3 regions of the Selenomonas sp. oral taxon 920 genome follow, and region 1 is predicted to be linked to each of the others. Evidence: riboswitches for the same ligand, from Rfam matches in the RefSeq annotation. Region 1 holds a riboswitch; each other region holds the start of a gene.

Region 1 (3,274 bases):
TCGCCTTGATCGCCGCATAGTACTCGGGATTCGATACGGGTACGTCATGCGGGTATGCCTCCGTCTCGAGCCCCGCAGGACCGCGAAAGGGGAGACGGTAGGTCGCGAGCACCGTATTCTGGAGTGCCGCCGTCGCCGCAGGATCCGCCTTGAGCGCCTCGAGCGGGCTGACCCAGTCGAGGGCGTGCAGATGGTAGAAATGGATGATGTGGTCCTGATGTCCGAGACACGCCGCGATGATGTTGCGAATATAGTGTGCGTTCTTCGGGATGGTGATGCCGAACGCATCCTCCACGGCACGTAGGCAGCCGAGCGCATGGGACGACGTGCAGACGCCGCAGATGCGCTGGATGTATGCCCATGCGTCACGCGGGTCGCGATCATTCATGACGAGCTCGAGGCCGCGCCATGCCGTACCGGAGGAGATGGCATCCGTGACCTTGCCCGTCGCCTCATCCACCTGGATCTCAACGCGCAGATGTCCCTCAATGCGCGTAATCGGGTCGACAACAACGTGTTTCATTCATGCACCTGCTTTCCCTCTTTTTCGAGCTGCTTCTCGTGGCATTTCTTCTGCACAAGGCTCGCGCCCGCGTGTGCCGCGACACCGACCGCCGTAGCGACGGCAAGACCCGCACCGACCATATCCACATCGATGCCGTCATACTCGGGCAGACGTTTCGAGAAGGGTGCATCGTCCCAGAAATTCGCATTGCTGCACCCGATGCAGGGCGCACCCGACTGGATCGGGTACGACATCCCCTGATACCAGCGCAGATTGCCGCAGGAGTTGTAGGTCTCAGGTCCTCGGCACCCGAGGTGGTAGAGACACCATCCCGCCTTTGCCCCCGCATCGTCGAAGCGATCGGCAAACATGCCCGCATCGAAGAACGGACGGCGGTAGCAAGTGTCGTGAATGCGGTTGCCGTAGAACTGGCGCGGCCGTCCCTCCCCGTCGAGCGGGGGCAGCGTACCGAAGAGCGCGACATGCATGACGACGCCCGTCATGACCTCGGGGATCGGCGGGCAGCCGGGCACGGCGATGTAGGGCTTTGAACCAATGAACGAGCGAATGCCCGTGGACTCCGTCGGATTCGGCGCAGCCGCCTGGATGCCGCCCGCCGTCGCACACGTCCCGTAGGCGATGACCGCCTTTGCCCCCTCGGCGACACGCCTCAGCGTATGCGAGAAGGGATGTCCGCCCGACATGCAGGTATACTCGTGCGCGCCCGATGCAACCGCGCCCTCGACCGCGAGAATGTACTCCCCGTGGTACTTTTTGATCGTCGTCTCGAGGTGCTCCTCGAACGGCTCACCGCAGCCCGCACTCAGGACATGGCTGTACTCAAGCGCGATGCTGTTCAGTACGAGATCGGATGCAAGCGGCGCACCCGAGCGGATGAAGGACTCATCGCAGCCCGTGCACTCGTGCCCATGCAGCCAGATCACGACCGGCAGCGGCTTCGTCTCCGCCGCCTCGACGACCTTCGTCATCATGTCCGTGCTCAGCCCCATCAGGGACGTGAGCGTCACACAGCCCTTCAAAAAGCTGCGGCGGCTCATGCCCTTTGCGAGATAGGCCTCCCATAAGCTCTCCCTTTTACTCACATGAATCCTCCTAACCAATACACCATTTATAATTGATAATTATTGCTCATAGTTATAGAAAATTTTTATAATTATACACCCATCCCATCAAAAAAGAAATACACTTTTGTGCAGTACGAAAACTAATTTTGCGTTCGTTTTTTGCACGCAAAAAAAGCTGTCCCCCGCACCCAAAGGCATGACAGACAGCCCCTTAACACAGCCATATACGCCGCATCTGCACATCCTGAAACAGACGCATGAAACAGCCCTGTGACGGCAATTCTGTCGCTTCCTTTTCAATGGGGAGGCGATTCCTCCCGACGGAAAGGCGCGTGCATTTCTGCCCGTACCCTGTGCGCATCTTGGGAGAATCCCGCAGCGCAGGCGCAATATCATAGGAATGGTGCCCTTAGATATTTTTGCTCGGAAACGTGAAAGAGCTTTGCAGGCTCTTCCTTAATTATTTGTTAATTTTAACAGGAAATTGCCGTACTGTCAATATCTGATATTTATTCTCATCATGTGTGTGATTTATTTTTGATGTTCCGTTTCTTCGCCGCCTTCTTCACGGCATCGCGTTCCTTCGCCGCCATCGTGTGCGGGCGGATCTCGGCGGCGTGCCCGTCACGCGCACTGTCCGTAATGACCGCATTCTCCGTGTCATAGGCGATGATCTCGTAGGTGCGGATCGTGTTTTTCTTCGGGTCGAGCACGCGCCGTTGAAGTGTGTAGCCAACATTGCGGTACGCTTCGTCGTGCATTGCACTCACGAACTGCGCCTTGCCGAGGTCATTGTAGAGGATGAGCTGCCAGTAGGAGATGCTCCCATCGCCATTGCGCCGCATCTTCGCGCGGTCAAAGAACCAGCCGCGCCGCTCGTCCCCCTCGATAAAGACCCAGTCGCCGTCCGCGAGCGTCACGGGTTCGATCGCCGTCGCCGCGCCGTAGGCAGCGTCGGATGCCACGGGAGCAATGCCGATCCCGTGCCCACCGTCCTGCGGTGCGGACTGCTCCTCGGCAGCATCCTGTGCTGCTGGCCCCTCAGGCACAGAGCGGAGTGTGCCGTCTTCATCGTGCGAACCGGCAGGCTCATCCCCCAGCTCGTCCATCTCCTCGTCCAGGACGCTCTCCTCGTCCGATGCACGCTCTGCGGGCGCGGTGCTCCCGTGGTGCTCCTCTGCCATCATGACCTCGTGGATATCCTTCTTCTCCGCGCTCACGCCCCATGCAGGCAGGAGAAAAAGTCCTGCGGCAATCATACAAATGAAGGATTTCATAGCATTCTCCCTTATAAATATCCTGCGGGGTTGACGGGCTGCCCATCAACGCGCACCTCGTAGTGAACATGGGGTCCCGTAGAGCGTCCCGTCGAGCCGACATAGGCGATGACCTCACCGCGCCGCACCTGCTGTCCAACCGTCACGGCGAGCGCGGAGGCGTGCCCGTAGCGCGTCACAATGCCGCCGCCGTGGTCCACATCGACCATGTTTCCATAGCCGCCGTTCCACCCTGCCGCCGTGACAATGCCGTCAGCGGTCGCAACGATGGGCGTGCCCATATCGGCGGCAATGTCGATCCCTTGATGGAACTCCGTACCGCCAAAGCGCAGACCGTAGGGCGAGCTGACGTAGCCCGCCGCCGGCCAGATGGAGGGCATCGTGTGCGGTGCGCTGTCCGAGGCATA
Region 2 (3,274 bases), 150 kb from region 1:
GGCTCAGCTTCGTCCCGTACAGCTCCTCCAGATGCGATGCCCGCACCTCGTCCACGGATTCGTAAAAATCCATATGCGTGCCGAAACAGAGCGCGACGCGGCTGTTCAGCAGCAGTGCCTGCTCGGGCAGATGCGTTGTAAAGACCACACCGTAGCCCTTTGCACGCAGACTGTCGATTGTCTGCAGGACGAGCACCTGATTGCGCACGTCGAGTGCCGCCGTCGGCTCGTCCATAAGGATCAGCCTCGTATTTTGAAGCAGTGCGCGCCCGATGGCGACCAGCTGCCGCTGCCCGCCGCTGAGCTCCCTGCACTGGCGGTCGCGAATGTGCGCAATGCCGAGCTCCTCGAGAATCGCATCCGTCTGCGCATAGTCCGCCCTGCTCGGCGCGGAGAACATCCCCGTGCGCACCGTCGCGCCGAAGGACACATAGTCACGCACCGTAAACGAGCTCTCCGCGCTGATGATCTGCGGCACGAACGCGATCTCCCGCGCGCGCTCACGCGGCGACATCGCATAGATGTTCTGCCCGTTCGTATAGATGCGTCCCTGCGTCAGCTCCTGAAATCCCATCAGGCACGCGAGGAGCGTGGACTTGCCGACACCGTTGCGCCCGAGGAGCGCGAGCACCTCGCCGCCCTTGATTGAGAACGAGATATGCTCGAAGATGTACGGCGCGTCCGTGCGGTAGCGGAATGAACCGTCGTCGAGCCAAAGCATTGCGCGCTCCATCAGAAATACCTCCGCTGGCGATAGAGAATCCACGCAAAGAACGGTGTGCCGACAAAGCCGCAGAGAATCCCGAGCGGAACCTCCGCAGAGGTCAGCGTACGCGCGAGGAGATCGGCGAGCATCAGGAAGGACGCGGCGAGTACCGCCGTTGCGGGCAGGAGATGCGCGTGGTTGCCGCCGACGAGCATCCGCGCCAGATGCGGCAGGATGAGCCCGATCCAGCCGATCGTTCCGCTCAGGCACACCGCCGATGCTGTCAGCAGGGTTGCGAGCGCGATCACGGCAAGACGCTCGCGCTGCACATTCACGCCGAAGCTCGCCGCCTCCTGATCCGAGAGCGAAAGCACATTCATGCGCCAGCGCATCGCAAGCAGCCCCGCAAGCGTGAAGACGATGATCGGCGTGACGTAGAGCAGATTGTCCCACGAGACCTTTGCAAGGCTGCCGAGCTGCCAGTAGACAATATCCGCCAGCTCCGTATCGGGGTCGGCGAGGTATTTGAGCAGCCCGATCACCGCCGCCATAAAACCCGATACAATGATGCCGCAGAGGACAAGCACAATGCGCGAGCGGCTCTGCACGAGCTTTGGCAGCATGAGTGTCATTGTAACTGCCGCGATACCGCCGAGGAATGCCGCGACCGCCGTCCCGCCGAGCGTCAGATGCACGAGAATCGCAAGGCACGCGCCCACGCTCGCGCCCTGCGAGACACCGAGCAGATCGGGCGAGACGAGATCGTTGCGGAAGACACCCTGATACGCCGCACCCGATACCGCGAGCGCAACTCCCACGAGGATGCCGCCGAGCACGCGCGGCAGACGGATCACCATGACGACGTTATACATCGACGCATCCCACGTGATCGGAAGTTCAATAAAATTCGATGCAAGAATTGCTGCCACCTGATCGAACGGGACATAGAACCGTCCCACCGAAAGTGAGAGGACGAAAAACAGCACGGCGAGTACACTGCCCGCCGCCATCATACGTGCATATTGCCCCATAAAACCCCTTTCCCGAATTTTCCCAATAAAAATGCCCACCGAAAAAATCCGGTGAGCAATTACAGCGCACAAAAAGAGCGCAGTCCTCCCCATGCCGGTTTTCCTTTGCAATGCAGACAGAAGTCTGCGGGCAGGGAAGGACGTTTCCATACCTTCCCCCGTGATCTGCGGGATTCCGCGATCAGGCCGACGCACCATAGCATACGCCACAGGTACGGCGGCTCGAAAAACATAAATATGTATTTTTTATGAGCATAGCATGAGATTGACGTTTGAACAAGAAAAAATAGATTCTGCCCTTTACCCCAACCAGTTCATCCATCATGACAAAAACTTTGTGCCAATCGTCATCTTGCAAAATTCGATGCGCTCATGTTAGAATGGCAGTGGATTTGTTGACAGTAATTGAGGAGGTATCTTATGTTTCTGACACGATGCACACGCACGATGCGCACAGTTCTCGCGGCTGCGATGCTGGGCGTACTCGCGCTCACAAGCGGCTGTTTCAGCGGCGACGTGAACGTCGTCATCAACGAGGACGGCAGTGCCGATCTGAAGACGACGCTCGTCAGCGTGCCCATGCTCGCCGAGATTGTCGAGCAGAGCAAGGCGGCGACGACGGCGAAGAATCCGGACGCGCAGGTTACGCCCGTGACGAAGGAGAATATGGCGGGCTACGAAATCACGGAGCACTACGCAACGATCGACAAGCTCTCGGAAAATGACTTCTTCAAGGCGAACGAGGGCAAGAACACGGGCATCACCGCGAACAAGAGCCTGTTCTACACGGACTACAACTTTGACCTGCTCTTTGAGGGCAGCCAGAACGGCGGCGGCGCAGGCGCATTCGCGAGCAATATCACGTTCACCTATCAGATGACACTGCCCGTTGTGCCCACAAGCTCGAACGCCGACCGCTCGGAGAACGACGGCAAGCAGCTTACATGGAACCTCGGCAAGACGCTCGTGACGGGTGAGTCGTCGAAGATCGAGGTCGCGTTCCGCCTCTGGAACAAGACGGCAATCATCGGCACCGTCATCCTCGTCATCGTCCTCATCGGCGCAGGCGCATTCTTCATTCTCCGCAAGCGCAAGCCCGAGGAGGAGCAGCAGGTGCTCGAGGATGCACCCATCGACATTACCCCGAACGATAATAAGGACTAAACGGCGCACACAAAAGACGAGGAACTCTTGCGTTTTGCAGGAGTTCCTCGTCTTTTAATATCGTTGTCAAGGCTAATTGTAATGCCCCCAACAGGCAAAAATCAGAATTGCATAACCTTCGATCAGATCGGCAAGCCAATGCTCCTCGTCAATGTGTCGGCTCCAAAAGCTCGTCAAATTCTCTTTCAATGGTTCGGGTTTTCCGATTCCATCGAATGGATTTCACACAATATCCTTGATGAGCTGATTGAACGCTTGACCATCCTCTTATCAAGCTGTTGCCAGTATCGCTTTAACCTTTCGTCACCCGCACTGCAGGATCAGGCGGACGTTGTCGAAATTGCGCGCGGCAAGGTCCTCCTTCCGAATCCAG
Region 3 (3,274 bases), 420 kb from region 1:
TTGATGTTGACGACGAGCTTCATTCACGCACCTCCCGTTTGAGGTACAGGTTCATCGCTCCGATAAAGAAGAGTGAGAACAGGGAGATGATGATCGCCCAGCGAAAGGCGAGGTTGTAGTCGTTCGCCTGTACCGCCGCATAGATGGCAGTGGACATGGTCTGCGTACGTCCCGGAATATTGCCCGCGAACATGATGGTTGCGCCGAACTCACCGAGTGCGCGGGCAAACGAGAGGACGAGCCCCGCGAGGATGCCGTGCCGTGCATTCGGCAGAATGATACGCCAGAAGATGCGCCAGTTGTTGACGCTGAGTGTCTGCGCCGCGTGGATCATGCTCTGGTCAATCGCCTCGAATGCACCGCGTGCCGTGCGGTACATGAGCGGGAGGCTCACGATGACCGCCGCGATGACCGCCGCGCGCCAAGTAAAGACGAGCGGCAGGTCGATTGACAGGAGGAAACTTCCAATCGTACTGCGCTTTCCGAAGAAGAGCAGGAGGAAGAATCCGACGACGGTCGGCGGCAGAACGAGCGGCAGGGTAATCACGGCGTCGGCGATCGTGCCCGCGAGGCGGCTGCGGATCTGCAGGACACCGTAGGCTAGAGCAATGCCGACGAAGAAGGTGATGACCGTCGCAAGACCCGCGACCTCAAGCGAGATGATGAGCGGGGATAGCGTTTCGTCCGTCATTATTTCACTTTGAAGCCGTATTTCTCAAAGACTTTCTTCGCAGCGTCCGTCTGGAGGAACGCGAGGAAATCCTTTGCTTCGTTCATGTTCTTCGCATCCTTGAGGACGGCGGCGGGGTAGACGATAGGTTTATGTGTATCGGCAGGAGCAACGGCGGCGACCTTTACCTTATCCGAGATGGCGGCATCGGTTGCGTAGACAACGCCGCAGTCCGCATCGCCCGTCTCGACCCACGCGAGCACTTGACGGACATCCGAGCCGTAGACGGCGCGCGCTTTGACATCATCGAGGATGCCGAGCTTTGTAAAGACTTCCTCACTGTACTGTCCGACGGGTACGCCCTTCGGTTCACCGAGCGCGATGTGTGCGACCTGCGGGTCAAGCACTGCCTTGAAGTCGGGGAGGTTCAGCTTGCTGTCCTTCGCCGTAATCAGCACCACGTCGTTGATGAGCAGATCGACGCGCGTGCCGTCCGCTAGGAGTTTCTTCTCGTCGAGTGCATTCATCTGTTTCTGTGCAGCGGAGACAAAGACATCGGCGGCGCCGCCGTTCTCGATCGCCTGCTGGAGTGCACCGCTGCTGCCGAAGTTGAAGACGAGCTTCGTATTTCCGTGCTCCTTCTCGTACATTCCGCCAAGTTCCTTCATCGCGTCTGTGAGGCTCGCCGCCGCCGAGACCTGCAGCTCGATGGGACCCTCCTTCGGCGTGTCCATCTTGTTTGCACTGTCGCCGCCGCCCACGCAGCCAGCGGTGAAGAGTGCCATGGCGGTGAGACCTGCCGTAAGTAAGTTCCTAAGTTTCATGGTAGTATTCTCCTTTACAAAATAGAGTAGGCACGACCGTTTCCAAGTCGTACCCCGTGACGGAATCCGTCAGGCAAGGCGTCGTAGCAAATTTGCCTTAGATAATCCTTGCTCGGAGTGTGTGTTGGAAAAGCTGACCTTTCCCCGAATCAGCGGACAAATGTGCCGCTCTTGCCGCCGGACTTGCGCTCGAGATGAATGTCTCCGATCTCCATGCGCTTGTCAATTGCCTTGCACATATCGTAGATTGTGAGGAGTGCAACGCTCACAGCGTGCAGTGCCTCCATCTCGACCCCCGTCTCGCCTGTGACCTTTACAGTCGCAGTCGCACGTACGGCGCGGCGCGGAATCTCCTCAAGCGCGAAGTCGAGCGTGCATTTGGCGAGCGGCAGCGGGTGGCAGAGCGGGATGGTGTCCGATGTGCGCTTTGCCGCCATGATCCCTGCGATGCGTGCAACGCCGAGTACATCGCCCTTCGCCGCAGTGCCTCCCTCGATGGCGGCATAGACCGCATCGCTCACATAGATGCGTCCGCTTGCAATCGCCTCGCGGTGCGTCTTCTCCTTGCCGCTGACATCTACCATGATCGCGGCGCCGCCCTCATCGAAGTGCGTCAGTCCTGCGTTCGGCATGTGTATTCCTCCTTTCTGACCGAATGTTTTAATCATAGCGTACCTTGCATTGAAAATCAATCGTTTGCGCGCAATCTTCTGTTACAGAAAAGAGGGACAAAGGGCGCAAAAAACCTTTCTCATTTACGAAAAATCATAGAGAAAATTTATTTTATGTGGTATAATCAATAAGAAGAATGTATAAATGAGAATGGTTTTTAGAGAAAGATTAATTCGTCGCAAAACTATTCTTGTTTGATCGCGAATGTGTATTATATACTATGTATTTTCAAAAATACATATCGATGGAACGGGAGGGACTATGCGGGAGGTTCGCGTTCAGGACGCAGTAGGGATGATGCTCTGCCACGACATTACGGAGATCGTGCGGGGGGAGCGCAAGGGAGCGCGATTCCGCAAGGGCGATGTGATCCGCGCGGAGGATGTCGAGGTGCTGCTGCGCATTGGCAAGGAGCATATCTACGTCTGGGAGGACGACGAGAATATGCTGCACGAGAACGATGCGGCAGTGATTCTGCGTGACCTCTGCCGGAGCGACTACATGACGGCGAGCGAGCCGAAGGAAGGCAAGATCGAGCTGACATCGACAGTGGACGGCGTGTTCGAGGTGCGCGAGGATGCACTCAATGCGGTGAACGATATCACGGATGTGATGATCGCGACGATCGCGCAGCACTATCCCGTAAAGGCGGGGACGAAGCTCGCAGGGATGCGCGTGATTCCGCTCGTCATTGATAAGAGCACTATGGAAAAGGTGCGTGAGACGGCAGGTTCCGAGCCGCTGCTGCGCATTCTTCCCTATCGAAAGATGAAGGTCGGCGTTGTGACGACGGGCTCGGAGGTCTTTCACGGACGCATCAAGGACACCTTTACGCCCGTCATTGACAGCAAACTGCGCGCGTTCGGACTACAGGTAGACGAGCATCGTCTCTCAGATGACGGGACGGAGCATACGCGTGCGGCGATTGAGGAACTGCTTGCCCTTGGCATGGACATGGTACTCTGTACAGGCGGCATGAGTGTCGATCCCGACGACCGCACGCCCGCCGCGATTCGTGCGACGGGGGCACGCGTGGTGACGTACGGCGCACCCGTGCTGCCGGGTGCGATGTTCCTGCTCGCCTACTACGAGAAGGACGGGCGCAGCG

Evidence for each region. Region 1 has a riboswitch for molybdenum cofactor ahead of BCS37_RS11035 (hydrogenase small subunit). Riboswitches for the same ligand answer to the same signal wherever they lie in the genome.
Region 2: another riboswitch for molybdenum cofactor. It lies ahead of BCS37_RS10280 (FecCD family ABC transporter permease); the one in region 1 lies ahead of BCS37_RS11035 (hydrogenase small subunit).
Region 3: another riboswitch for molybdenum cofactor. It lies ahead of modA (molybdate ABC transporter substrate-binding protein); the one in region 1 lies ahead of BCS37_RS11035 (hydrogenase small subunit).

What each region holds. Positions count from the first base shown of each region.
Region 1 covers NZ_CP017042.1:2,310,614-2,313,887, forward strand. Annotated here, with positions in the region: gene BCS37_RS11030 (nickel-dependent hydrogenase large subunit) at 1-523, opposite strand, end outside; gene BCS37_RS11035 (hydrogenase small subunit) at 520-1,608, opposite strand; molybdenum cofactor riboswitch at 1,864-2,031, opposite strand; gene BCS37_RS11040 (hypothetical protein) at 2,109-2,867, opposite strand; gene BCS37_RS11045 (M23 family metallopeptidase) at 2,879-3,274, opposite strand, start outside.
Region 2 covers NZ_CP017042.1:2,156,196-2,159,469, forward strand. Annotated here, with positions in the region: gene BCS37_RS10275 (ABC transporter ATP-binding protein) at 1-733, opposite strand, end outside; gene BCS37_RS10280 (FecCD family ABC transporter permease) at 733-1,737, opposite strand; molybdenum cofactor riboswitch at 1,822-1,977, opposite strand; gene BCS37_RS10285 (hypothetical protein) at 2,158-2,901, shown strand; gene BCS37_RS12290 (hypothetical protein) at 2,974-3,090, opposite strand; gene BCS37_RS10290 (YwqG family protein) at 3,205-3,274, opposite strand, start outside.
Region 3 covers NZ_CP017042.1:360,052-363,325, forward strand. Annotated here, with positions in the region: gene BCS37_RS01600 (sulfate/molybdate ABC transporter ATP-binding protein) at 1-23, opposite strand, end outside; gene modB (molybdate ABC transporter permease subunit) at 20-691, opposite strand; gene modA (molybdate ABC transporter substrate-binding protein) at 691-1,494, opposite strand; molybdenum cofactor riboswitch at 1,488-1,624, opposite strand; gene moaC (cyclic pyranopterin monophosphate synthase MoaC) at 1,644-2,126, opposite strand; gene BCS37_RS01620 (molybdopterin-binding protein) at 2,428-3,274, shown strand, end outside.